One region of the Kitasatospora sp. NPDC101176 genome, then DNA from elsewhere that is predicted to be linked to it. Evidence: riboswitches for the same ligand, from Rfam matches in the RefSeq annotation. Region 1 holds a riboswitch; the other holds the start of a gene.
The links. Region 1 has a riboswitch for thiamine pyrophosphate ahead of thiC (phosphomethylpyrimidine synthase ThiC). Riboswitches for the same ligand answer to the same signal wherever they lie in the genome.
Positions count from the first base shown of each region.

Region 2: linked by a shared signal. The riboswitch ahead of ACIRS1_RS08755 (purine-cytosine permease family protein) and the one ahead of thiC (phosphomethylpyrimidine synthase ThiC) in region 1 are both predicted to bind thiamine pyrophosphate.

Region 1 covers NZ_JBIWPA010000045.1:49,311-54,810, reverse strand. The annotation lists gene ACIRS1_RS36480 (metallophosphoesterase) at 1-978, shown strand, start outside; gene ACIRS1_RS36475 (hypothetical protein) at 1,230-2,090, shown strand; gene thiC (phosphomethylpyrimidine synthase ThiC) at 2,156-3,988, opposite strand; TPP riboswitch at 3,984-4,119, opposite strand; gene ACIRS1_RS36465 (DUF5326 family protein) at 4,294-4,494, opposite strand; gene tenA (thiaminase II) at 4,744-5,412, opposite strand.
Region 2 covers NZ_JBIWPA010000004.1:226,814-232,313, forward strand. The annotation lists gene ACIRS1_RS08750 (glycerophosphodiester phosphodiesterase) at 87-911, opposite strand; gene ACIRS1_RS08755 (purine-cytosine permease family protein) at 1,085-2,470, opposite strand; TPP riboswitch at 2,556-2,704, opposite strand; gene ACIRS1_RS08760 (S1C family serine protease) at 2,925-4,820, shown strand; tRNA gene ACIRS1_RS08765 (tRNA-Ser) at 4,888-4,975, shown strand; gene ACIRS1_RS08770 (MerR family transcriptional regulator) at 5,095-5,500, shown strand, end outside.

The DNA.
Region 1 (5,500 bases):
GCCTTCGCCCACCAGGACCACCCCGGCTACGAGCCGACCCTGCCCGACCAGCCCTCCCCGGCCCTCCAGCTGCCCGGCCGCGACGACCCGCCGACCATCGAGCTCGGCCCGCCGCTGCCCGACCCCTCCGCCCCCAGCTACCCTTACCCGGCCCCCGGCCCCGGCGAGCCCCCCGGCCCGCTCTACGTCGTCGGCGACGTGCACGGCTACCTGGAGGAACTCCGCGCCGAGCTGCGCCACCAGGGCATCATCGACGCCGACGGCCACTGGTCCGCCGGCCGCTCCCGGATCTGGTTCCTCGGCGACTTCACCGACCGCGGCCCCGACGGCATCGGCGTCATCGACCTCGTCATGCAGCTCGCCGCCGAGGCCGCCGCCGCCGGCGGCTACTGCCGCGCCCTGATGGGCAATCACGAACTGCTCTTCCTCGGCGCCGCCAGGTACGGCGACGAACCCGTCCAGTCCACCGCCGGCACGGCCTCCTTCCTCGCCGCCTGGCGCCTCAACGGCGGCCAGCAGCACGACCTCGAACGCCTCGAGGCGCACCACATCAGCTGGCTCTCCCGGCTCCCCGCCATCGCGCTGGAGGACGGCCACCTGCTGCTGCACTCCGACACCACCGCGTACCTGGAGTACGGCGAGTCCATCCCCGACGTCAACGACGCCGTCCACAGCCTGCTCGCGGACGAGGGCGTCGACGAGTGGTGGGACTGCTTCCGCCGCTTCACCAAGCGCTTCGCCTTCCGCGGCGACGCCGGGCCGACCGCCGTCCACGAGCTGCTCGACACCTACGGCGGCACCCGCATCGTGCACGGCCACAGCCCCATCCCGTACCTCACCGGCGCCGTGCACGCCGACGACGGCCAGCCCCCGCACATCCCCGGGCCCTACGTCTACGCGGACGACCTCGCGGTGGCCATGGACGGCGGCGTCACCATGGAGGGGCGCCTGCTCGTCGCCCGACTGCCCGTCAACTGACCACCCCGCCGGCAGGCTTCCGGGCCCCGCCGGGAACACCTGTTCCCGGCGCCCGGGCCGCCGCGTGCGCGCGGCCCGGGGCGCGAAATTCCGGAAACCGACTGTCAGCACGGCCGCGCCCGCCCCTACCATGAGGCACACCACACCCGGCCGCCCGTCCGGCGGCCCGCCTCCGCGCCCGTTCCGGCGTCCCGGACGGCCCCCGCGGCCCCCGGGGCGGAGCGAACGGGGTCCGCACGAACGGGGTCCCCATGAACAACCCCCCGCCACTGCTCGCCGAGGACCGCCCGGAATACGAGCGCCTCCTCGCCGAAGCCCTGCGCGACCGCACCGTCCTCACCGCCCTGCGCGCCCCCGGCGCGCTCACCACCGACCAGCTCCGCGTCCGCGCCCTGCGCGACGCCGACACCATCGCCGCGGCCGCCGGCACCGAGTACGCGCACTACACCCGGCTGCGCGACGACCTGCGCGCCACCCCGCCCGTCCCCGAGGGCACCGAGCCCACCGCCCCCGGACTGCTCACCCAGCTGCGCTCCGCCAACGGCGGCGCCGGGCTCTTCCCCGTCCTCACCGTGCTCACCCCGATCCTCGCCTGGGTCGCCGCCCTCGTCCTGCTGCTGATCGGCTACCTGCTCCGCGCCGCCGACCCGGAGCTCGTGCTCGCCCGCTCCCTGCTCACCGCGGGCTGGATCGCCCTCGCCGCCGGCGTCGCCGCGATGGCCGTCGGCATCATCGGGCTCGTCCTCACCGCCGTGCGGGACGGCGCCGGAGCGGCCCCGGCCGGCACCGACCCGGAACTCGCCGCCGAACTCGCCGCCGCCCGCCGGGAGTGGCGCACCGCACTGCGCGACCGCGGCCTGCTGCCCTACCTGCACGCCGGCCTGCCGGCCGTGCCCGCCGCCCCCGCCGCGGGCGGGCCCGGCGTCCGGCCCGAGTTCAGCAGCCCCGACTTCACCGGGCCCGGCTACAGCTCCCCCTCGTTCACCAGCCCCGGCCCCGACGGCAGTGGCGACCCGGGCGTCCCCGGCCCGCGCCCCGCCTTCACCACCCCCGACTTCACCGGGCCCGGCTACAGCTCGCCCTCCTTCACCAGCCCCGACGACGTCCCCTGACGAGGACGCGGACCGGCCCGCGCTCCCCCCTCCGGAGCGCGGGCCGGTCGTGTCGGCGGCGGGGCTCAGTCCGCCAGCGGGAGGTAGACCCGGTTGCCCTGGGCCGCGAACTCCTCGGACTTGGCCTGCATACCGGCCAGCGCCTCGGCGTCGAACCCGCTGGCGACGGCGGTGGAGCCGTCGCCGTGCTCGTCGCGGATCTTCTGGGAGATCTTCATCGAGCAGAACTTCGGGCCGCACATGGAGCAGAAGTGCGCGGTCTTGGCGGGCTCGGCGGGGAGGGTCTCGTCGTGGAACTCGCGGGCCGTCTCCGGGTCGAGGGCCAGGTTGAACTGGTCCTCCCAGCGGAACTCGAAGCGGGCGTCCGAGAGCGCGTCGTCCCACGCCTGGGCACCGGGGTGGCCCTTGGCGAGGTCGGCGGCGTGGGCGGCGATCTTGTAGGTGATCACGCCGGTCTTGACGTCGTCGCGGTTGGGCAGGCCCAGGTGCTCCTTGGGCGTGACGTAGCAGAGCATCGCGGTGCCCCACCAGGCGATCATCGCGGCGCCGATGCCCGAGGTGATGTGGTCGTAGCCGGGGGCGACGTCGGTGGTGAGCGGGCCGAGCGTGTAGAACGGCGCCTCGTCGCAGATCTCCTTCTGGAGATCCATGTTCTCCCGGATCTTGTTCATCGGGACGTGGCCGGGGCCCTCGATCATCACCTGGACGTCGCGCTCGCGGGCGATCCGGCCGAGCTCGCCGAGGGTCTGCAGCTCGGCGAACTGCGCCTCGTCGTTGGCGTCGGCGATGGAGCCCGGGCGCAGGCCGTCGCCCAGCGAGAAGGTGACGTCGTAGGCCGCGAGGATGTCGCAGAGCTCCTCGAAGTTCGCGTAGAGGAAGTTCTCCTGGTGGTGCGCCAGGCACCAGGCGGCCATGATCGAGCCGCCGCGCGAGACGATGCCGGTCTTGCGGCGGGCGGTCAGCGGGACGTACCGCAGCAGCACGCCGGCGTGGACGGTCATGTAGTCGACGCCCTGCTCGCACTGCTCGATGACGGTGTCCCGGTACACCTCCCAGCTGAGCTCCTCGGCCCTGCCGTCGACCTTCTCCAGGGCCTGGTAGAGCGGCACCGTGCCGATCGGCACGGGGGAGTTGCGCAGGATCCACTCGCGGGTGGTGTGGATGTTGCGGCCGGTGGAGAGGTCCATGACGGTGTCGGCGCCCCAGCGGGTGGCCCAGGTCATCTTCTCCACCTCCTCCTCGATCGAGGAGGTGACGGCGGAGTTGCCGATGTTGGCGTTGATCTTCACCAGGAAGTTGGTGCCGATGATCGCCGGCTCCACCTCGGGGTGGTTCACGTTCACCGGGATGACGGCCCGGCCGCGGGCCACCTCGTCGCGCACGTACTCGGGCTCCAGACCCTCGCGCAGTGCCACGAACTCCATCTCCGGGGTGGTCACCCCCCGCTTGGCGTAAGCGAGTTGGGTGACGGCGGCACCTCCGCGGCCGCGCAGCGGACGGCGCGGGCGGCCGGGGAAGACGGCGTCGAGGTTGCGCAGGTTCCCGCCGCGCGGCGAGGTGTGCTTGATGCCGTCGTCCTCGGGGCGCGCCTCCCGGCCGTCGTACTCCTCGACGTCGCCGCGCTGGCGGATCCAGGAGTCGCGCAGGGCCGGCAGGCCGCGCCGCACGTCGGGCTCGTAGGCCGCGTCGGTGTACGGGCCGGAGGTGTCGTACAGCGGGACGGTCCGGCCGTTGGTGAGCTGCACCTCGCGGTACGGGACCCGCAGATCGGGTCGGGACCCCTCGCGGTAGGCCTTGCGCCAGGCCGGGGTGGGGTAGCCGGTGCCCGCGCTGGTGACGGCGGAGCCGTCGGCGTCGGTGCTGCGGGCAGACTTCGGCTGTGCGTCGAACGTGGTCATCTGACCTCATACTCCCTACGCCGGCATTACCCGGTCCAGGTTCCTGCGGTCGACGCAGCCGTCGGTCCGTCCGTCGACGGTCCGGTCAGCGTCCTCTCAGCCCGGTGCTCCGAGCTCCCGCGTCCACAGGCGGTGTTGCCTGCACATGACGCCCAACACCGTAGCGAGCCGATCGCCGCAGGTCCAGAGGGGGTCCACGGACGGCGGGGCGGGAGCGGCGGACCGGGCCGGCCGGGCGCGCGGCGGCCGGGAACGCCCGAGGCCCGGTACCCCGCGCGGGGTACCGGGCCTCGGGGGTGCCGGTCTCAGCCCTTGGCGGCCTTCTTGACCAGGACCACCACGGCGGCGGCGATGCCGACCACCACCAGCACCTTGATCACGATCGCCAGCAGGGCGCCCACGACGCCGAAGACGAATCCCACGACGTTCCAGAGCAGCACCAGGACCAGCACCGGGATGACGATGTTGCGCACCCAGGAGGGCAGCGACTTCCAGAGCTCAGCCATGTCCGTTCCTTCTCTCCCCGTGGGGTCGGCTGCCTGACCGGTGCCGTCTCCCGCTTGCTTTCGGTACGTCGATCGTACGGGGGCCGGGGTGCCGGAACGAGGGCCCGCAGCCCGGAGAGAACCCGGAGATCACCCCGACCCGGAGACCGGGGAAACCCTGGTCAGAGCCCGGGGAGGACTCCCGGAGAAGCCCCCGGAGGAGCCCCCGGGAGCGGCCCCGGAAGGCCCGGGCCGCGGTCCGGCCGGCCGTCAGACCGGCCAGCGCTCCCCGCGCCAGGCCGCGTCCCAGAACATCCACTCGTACCGCGAGGTGGTGACGAAGTGCTCGACCACGCGGCGCCGTTCGGCCGGGGACACCTCCTCGCCGAGCCGGTCGGTGAGCGCCAGCACCCGGCGCACCACGGACTGGAAGGCCTCGTCGCCGTACGTGGCGATCCACTTGGCGTACAGCGGATCGGGCGAGCCCTGGGCGAGCAGCGCCTCCCCGACCCGGGCGTAGATCCAGTAGCAGGGCAGCACCGCGCCGACCGCCTCGGCGAAGGAACCGCCGTAGACGGTGGCCAGCAGGTAGCTGGTGTAGGCCCGGGTGGTGGGCAGCACCGGCTCGGCGGCGGCCTGTTCGGCGCTGTCGCCGAAGGCCGTCATGAACTCGGCGTGCATGCCCTGCTCCGCGGCCAGCGCGCCGACCGCGTCGTCGGCGAAGGCCCGCACGTCCGCCTCGCCGGGTGCCTTGGCGGCGCAGACCGCGAGCGCCCGGGCGTAGTCGCGCAGGTAGTGCGAGTCCTGGACGACGAAGTGGCGGAAGGCGGCGCGCGGCAGGGTGCCGTCGGTGAGGCCGCCGATGAAGGGGTGGGCGAGGATCTCGGCGTACACCGGCTCGATGGCCGCCCAGAGTTCTTCCGTCAGGCTCATGCTCATGCCCCGACCCTAAGGCGTGCCCCGTGGATCACCGCCGGGGCCGGTCGCCGGGGCCGGTCGCCGGGGCGGGCCCGGAGCGGCGGCCGGA
Region 2 (5,500 bases), on a different contig from region 1:
GTCCGGCCCCCGTCCCGTCCCGTCGTCCGGTGCCGCTCCGTCGTCCCGTCCCGCTCCGTGCCGCCCGGTGCCGCTCCGGGGGAGGATCACCGCCCGAGCTGCGCCAGCACCTCGGCGGGCCGGTTGGTGATGATCGCGGACACCCCGAGCTCCAGGCAGAGCTCCACGTCGGCCGGCTCGTCGACCGTCCAGACGTGGACCTGGTGCCCCAGCTCGCGCAGCCGCGTCACCAGCTGCGGGCGGGCCCGGACCAGGTCGATGCCCGGGCCGGCGATCCGCGCCCCGCCCGGCAGCGGGGAGCCCGGGCGCAGCCGGCCGAGCAGCGGCAGGGTCCGCTCGAAGAGGAAGACCCGGCGGTAGTCCGGTGCCCCGGCGGCCACCCGGTCGAGGGCCACCGAGGAGAAGCTCATGATCCGGGCGACCGGGCGGTCCCCCTCGCGCTCCGCGCCGATCTTGAAGCGCTCCAGCATCCGCAGCAGTTCGGCCTCCACCCGGCCGCGGTAGCGCACCGGGTGCTTGGTCTCGATCGCCAGGTCCACCGGGCGGCCGCAGTCCACCGCCAGCTCCAGCAGCCGCTCCAGCCGCAGCACGCCGCGCAGTTCGGGGTCGGTGCTGGGGCGGCCGGTCTTCCAGGCGCCGAAGTCGTACGCCTCCAGCTCGGCCAGGGTCATCGCCGAGACGGTGCCCCGGCCGTCGGAGACCCGGCCGATCCGGCGGTCGTGCACGCAGACCAGCTCGCCGTCGGCGGTCAGCCGGACGTCGCACTCGAGGGCGTCGGCGCCCTCGTCGAGCGCGCGCCGGTACGCCGCGAGGGTGTGCTCGGGCAGGGCGTGGGAGGAACCGCGGTGGGCGATCACCTGGACGGGCGGCGCGGTGCGCGCCGCCGTCGAGGACAGGTCTGGGCTGGTCACAGGGCCAACGATAGGCGGCCGAAGTGACGCGGAGACGAAGACGGCCCCAACCCGTGGGGCCGTCTTCGGTGGGCGGGGCCGTCGGCGGGGGCGGTTCCGGGCCCCGGCGGCCCGGCCCGTCAGGCTCCGGACGCCCCCGGCAGCGCGGCCTGCCCGGCCCGCCGCGCTCAGGCTCAGCCCGCCGTGTTCCGGCGGGTCAGCGGGGTGAGCGCCCAGGTGAGCAGGGCGGGCACCAGGAAGGCGAACAGCGAGGCGGAGGTCCACTCCTGCGGGGTGAAGTGCAGCGACTCCTGGGCGGAGGTCCAGAAGTCCGTCCACCAGCCGGCCACCGGGGTCGGCGCGATGAACTGGTAGACCGCGAAGCCCAGCACCCACGGCAGCAGCATCAGCCAGCGGGAGGGGGCGTCGGCGGAGAGGTTCCAGCCGTGCCGGCCGGCGCCGAGGAAGTAGTCCACCGCGAGCACCGCCAGCAGCGGCACGAAGACCGAGCCGATCAGGCCGAGGAAGTTGGTGTAGGTGTCGGTGAACCGGTCGATCTGCAGCGCCAGCACGGTGATCAGCAGGCCGATCCCGCCGGTCAGCACCCGGCGGTCCACCTTCGGCAGCAGGTTCTGCACGGACATCGCCGTCGAGTACACGTTGGCGAAGGACTGGTCCGTCTCGCGCAGCACCAGCACCAGCAGGAACAGCCAGCCGGCCCAGACGCCGAGGAAGGAGTCGAAGATCCGGTTCGGGTCGCCGTCGGACTGCAGCAGCGCCATCAGGCCGAGCACGTAGCACCAGACCTGGGCGACGGTGTAGCCGGAGAAGCTGCCCCAGAAGGCCGAGCGCGGGGTGCGCGAGTGCCGGGTGTAGTCGGCGGCCAGCGGCACGAAGGAGATCGACACCGCGATCATCATGTCGGTGGCGCCCAGGAAGCCGTGCCAGTTGCCGGCGCCCGGGTCGGGCACCCCCTGACGGCCCAGCTGGACGGTGAAGTACACCATCGCGACGGCGACGGCACCCGCGACGAAGCGGCGCAGCACCGCGATCGAGCCGAGCGGCCAGATGGTCAGCGCGGTGGTCAGCGCGCCGGCCAGCAGCACGAACAGCCAGCGGTAGCCGTCGGTGTGGGCGACGGTCTGGGCGCCCGCCGCGATCGTCAGCAGCTCGAAGACGCCCCAGCCGACGCACTGGACGATGTTCAGCACCGTCGGGACGTACGACAGCCGGGTGCCGAACAGCCCGCGCAGGTTCGCCATCGCCGGGGCGCCGGTCCGGGCCCCGATCAGGGCGGCCACGCCGAGCATCGCGGTGCCGACCACGGTGCCGGCCACGATCGCCGTCACCGCCGCGGCCAGCGAGAGCTCACCGCCCTTGGCGCCGAGCACGGTGGCGGCGGTGGAGAAGCCGATCAGGCTGACGCCCAGGTTCATCCAGAGCGCGAAGTGGTCGCGGAAGCGCAGCGTGCGCGGCGGCTCGGTGTCCAGCACCAGCGGCGCCTCGACGCGCTCCGGGCGGTCCAGGACGGCGGTCGCCGTGCCGGAACCGGCCGGGCCGCCGGCGGCGTCGCCCTGCACGGTCGTGGACGATCCGGGGAGGTCCCCGGTCGCCCCGGGGAAACCCTTGGACTCGGGCGCGCCCGAAGAAGAGGATGGCGAAGCAGGCGGCATGGCCGATACTCCCTACGCCGGCATTACCCGGACAGGTTCCGGCGGTCTGCGCCCCCTCGACGGTCCGTCCACGATGCCGTGGCGGTACGGTCGACCAGCGCACTCTCAGCCTGGAAGGTCCAAGCTCCCGCGTGTCAGTTTGGAGCGACAGGCTAACCGGCACCGGGGTGGACGCCAAGGCCAGGGGCCCTGCCGTCCGCATCGCGGGACGCCCGGCGGAGGTGGGGGAGCCTCCGTCGCCGGGTCGGCCGTCTGCGCCGGCTAAGGATTCTTATGAGTTCTTCAGAGGGGTCCTTACGGCAATCGAATCGACTGTGCGAAAAACTATGGTCCTTGGTTCTGTCAGCTATGGAGGTCGTCCGTGAGCACCGAGCGAGAGGTTGGGCCCACCGGGCCGCAGGGGGAGCAGCCCTCGGGCGCCCAGGGGGCGGGCGGTCCCGCTTCCGACCCCGCCGCCTCGGGCGGGCACAAGCCGACCATGGCGTTCAGCCGGGTTCCCGAGCCCGACGCCGCCCCCGCCTCCGAGCCGGCCCCGGCCGACTCCCCGGCCGCCCCGGCCGAGGGCGGGCACCGGGCGACCATGGCGTTCGGCCGGGTCCCCGAGCCCGCCCCCGAGCCGGCCGCGGCCGACGCCGCCGCGACCGCGGAGGGCGTCCCGGCCGAGGGCGGGCACCGTCCCACCGTCGCCTTCACCAAGGTCCCCGCGCCGGAGGCGGCCCCGGCCGCCCCCGCGGCCCCCGTCGAGGCGCCGTCCGCCGGTGTCGACCCCGCCACCGGCTACCTCGACGCCCCGCCGCCGGTGCTGCCGCCCGCGCCGCAGGCCCCGGCAGCCCCCGCGGCGCCGCTCGCGCCGGTGGCCGAGGGCCAGGCCCCGCCGCTGGGCAACCCGTACGCCACGCCGACCCACGGCGTCCCGGCCGCCGGCGCGCACGACCCGTACGGCCCGCCGCCCGCCCCCGGCGTGCCCGCCGCGCACCCCGCGCCCGGCCACCACCCGTTCGGCGCCGGCCAGCCGCTCGGCGGCTGGGGCGCCTCCCACGACGCCACCGGCGGTGCCGGCTACCCGGGCGGCCCGGGCGGTCCGCTCGGCTACCCGGCCGACTACCCCGGCGGCCCCGGCGGCCCGCACCGCCCGCGCAGGAAGCGCGGCGGACTGGTCGCCCTGATCGCCGCCGTCGCACTGGTCGCCGGCGTGGCCGGCGGTGCGCTGGGCGTGGCGGTCACCGACCACAACAACGGCAGCAGCTCCGCGGACGACCACCGCAGCACCACCGTCCAGGCCAGCAACACCCAGAAGAACGAGCCCTCCCCCGGCTCGATCGCCGGCATCGCGCAGAAGGCGCTGCCCAGCGTCGTCACCATCAAGGCGCAGGGCAACGGCGAGTCCGGCACCGGCACCGGCTTCGTCTTCGACACCGAGGGCCACATCCTCACCAACAACCACGTGGTCGCGCCGACCCTCAACGGCGGCAAGCTCACCGTCAAGTTCGCCGACGGCACGTCCTACAACGCCTCGGTGCTGGGCCACGCCGAGGGCTACGACGTCGCCGTGGTCAAGATCGACAACCCGCCGAAGAGCAAGCTGGCGCCGCTCCCGCTGGCCGACTCCGACAAGGTCAACGTCGGCGACTCCACCATCGCGATCGGTGCGCCGTACGGCCTGGAGTCCACCGTCACCAGCGGCATCATCAGCGCCAAGGACCGCCCGGTCGCCTCCGGCGACGAGACCGGCGGCCAGTCCTCCTACATGAACGCCCTGCAGACCGACGCCTCGATCAACCCCGGCAACTCCGGCGGCCCGCTGCTCGACTCCGGCGGCGCGGTGGTCGGCATCAACTCGGCGATCCAGTCCAACGCCTCCGCCAACGGCCGGGCCGGCAGCATCGGCCTCGGCTTCGCCATCCCGATCAACCAGGCCAAGTGGGTCGCCGACACCCTGATCAAGACCGGCAAGCCCGTCTACGCCAAGCTCGACGTGCTGCGCAACGACGACTACAAGGGCGACGGCGCGCAGATCCAGACCCGCGACGTCCAAGGCCAGCCCGCCGTGACCCCCGGCGGCGCCGCGGACAAGGCGGGCCTCAAGCCGGGCGACGTCATCACCAAGCTCGGCGGTGTCCCGATCGAGAACGGGCCCGCCCTGGTCAGCCGGATCTGGACGCACAAGCCCGGCGAGACCGTCGACGTCGAGTACACCCGCAACGGCCAGCAGTTCACCACCAAGGTCACCCTCGGACAGCGCGACGGCGACAGCTGACCCCCGCCGACCCGCACCGAACCGTGTGCACCGAACCCCGCCGGACCCGTTAGGCTGACCTCCGCCTGGAGAGCTGCCCGAGCGGCCTAAGGGAACAGTCTTGAAAACTGTCGTGGCGTGACCCGTCACCGTGGGTTCGAATCCCACGCTCTCCGCCGGTAGGAGAACCACCTGCTCAGGGGCGGGTGCCGAGATCGTTCGGCACCCGCCCTTCGCGCGTTCCGGGGCCGGGACTTGACCCTGACACCGTGAGAGGCAGTGGAGTGGGAGCACCATGTTGAACATCGGAGACTTCGCCAGCCACGGCCGGGTGTCGGTGCGGATGCTGCGCCACTACGACGCGATCGGACTGCTGCGGCCCGCCCGGGTGGACCCGGTCACCGGGTACCGCTCCTACGAGGCGTCCCAACTCGCCCGGCTCAACCGGCTGATCGCGCTCAAGGAGCTCGGCTTCACGCTGCAGCAGGTGCGGGCCGTCCTCGACGAGCAGGTCGACCCGGTCGAACTGCGCGGGATGCTGCGGATGCGGCGGGCCCAACTCGCCGAGGCGATCGCCGCGGACGGGCAGCGGCTGGCGCGGGTGGAGGCGAGGCTCCGGACGATCGAGAGCGAGGGGACCATGTCCACGCACGATGTCGTGGTGAAGCGGGTGCCGCCCGTCCGGGTGGCCGAACTGACCG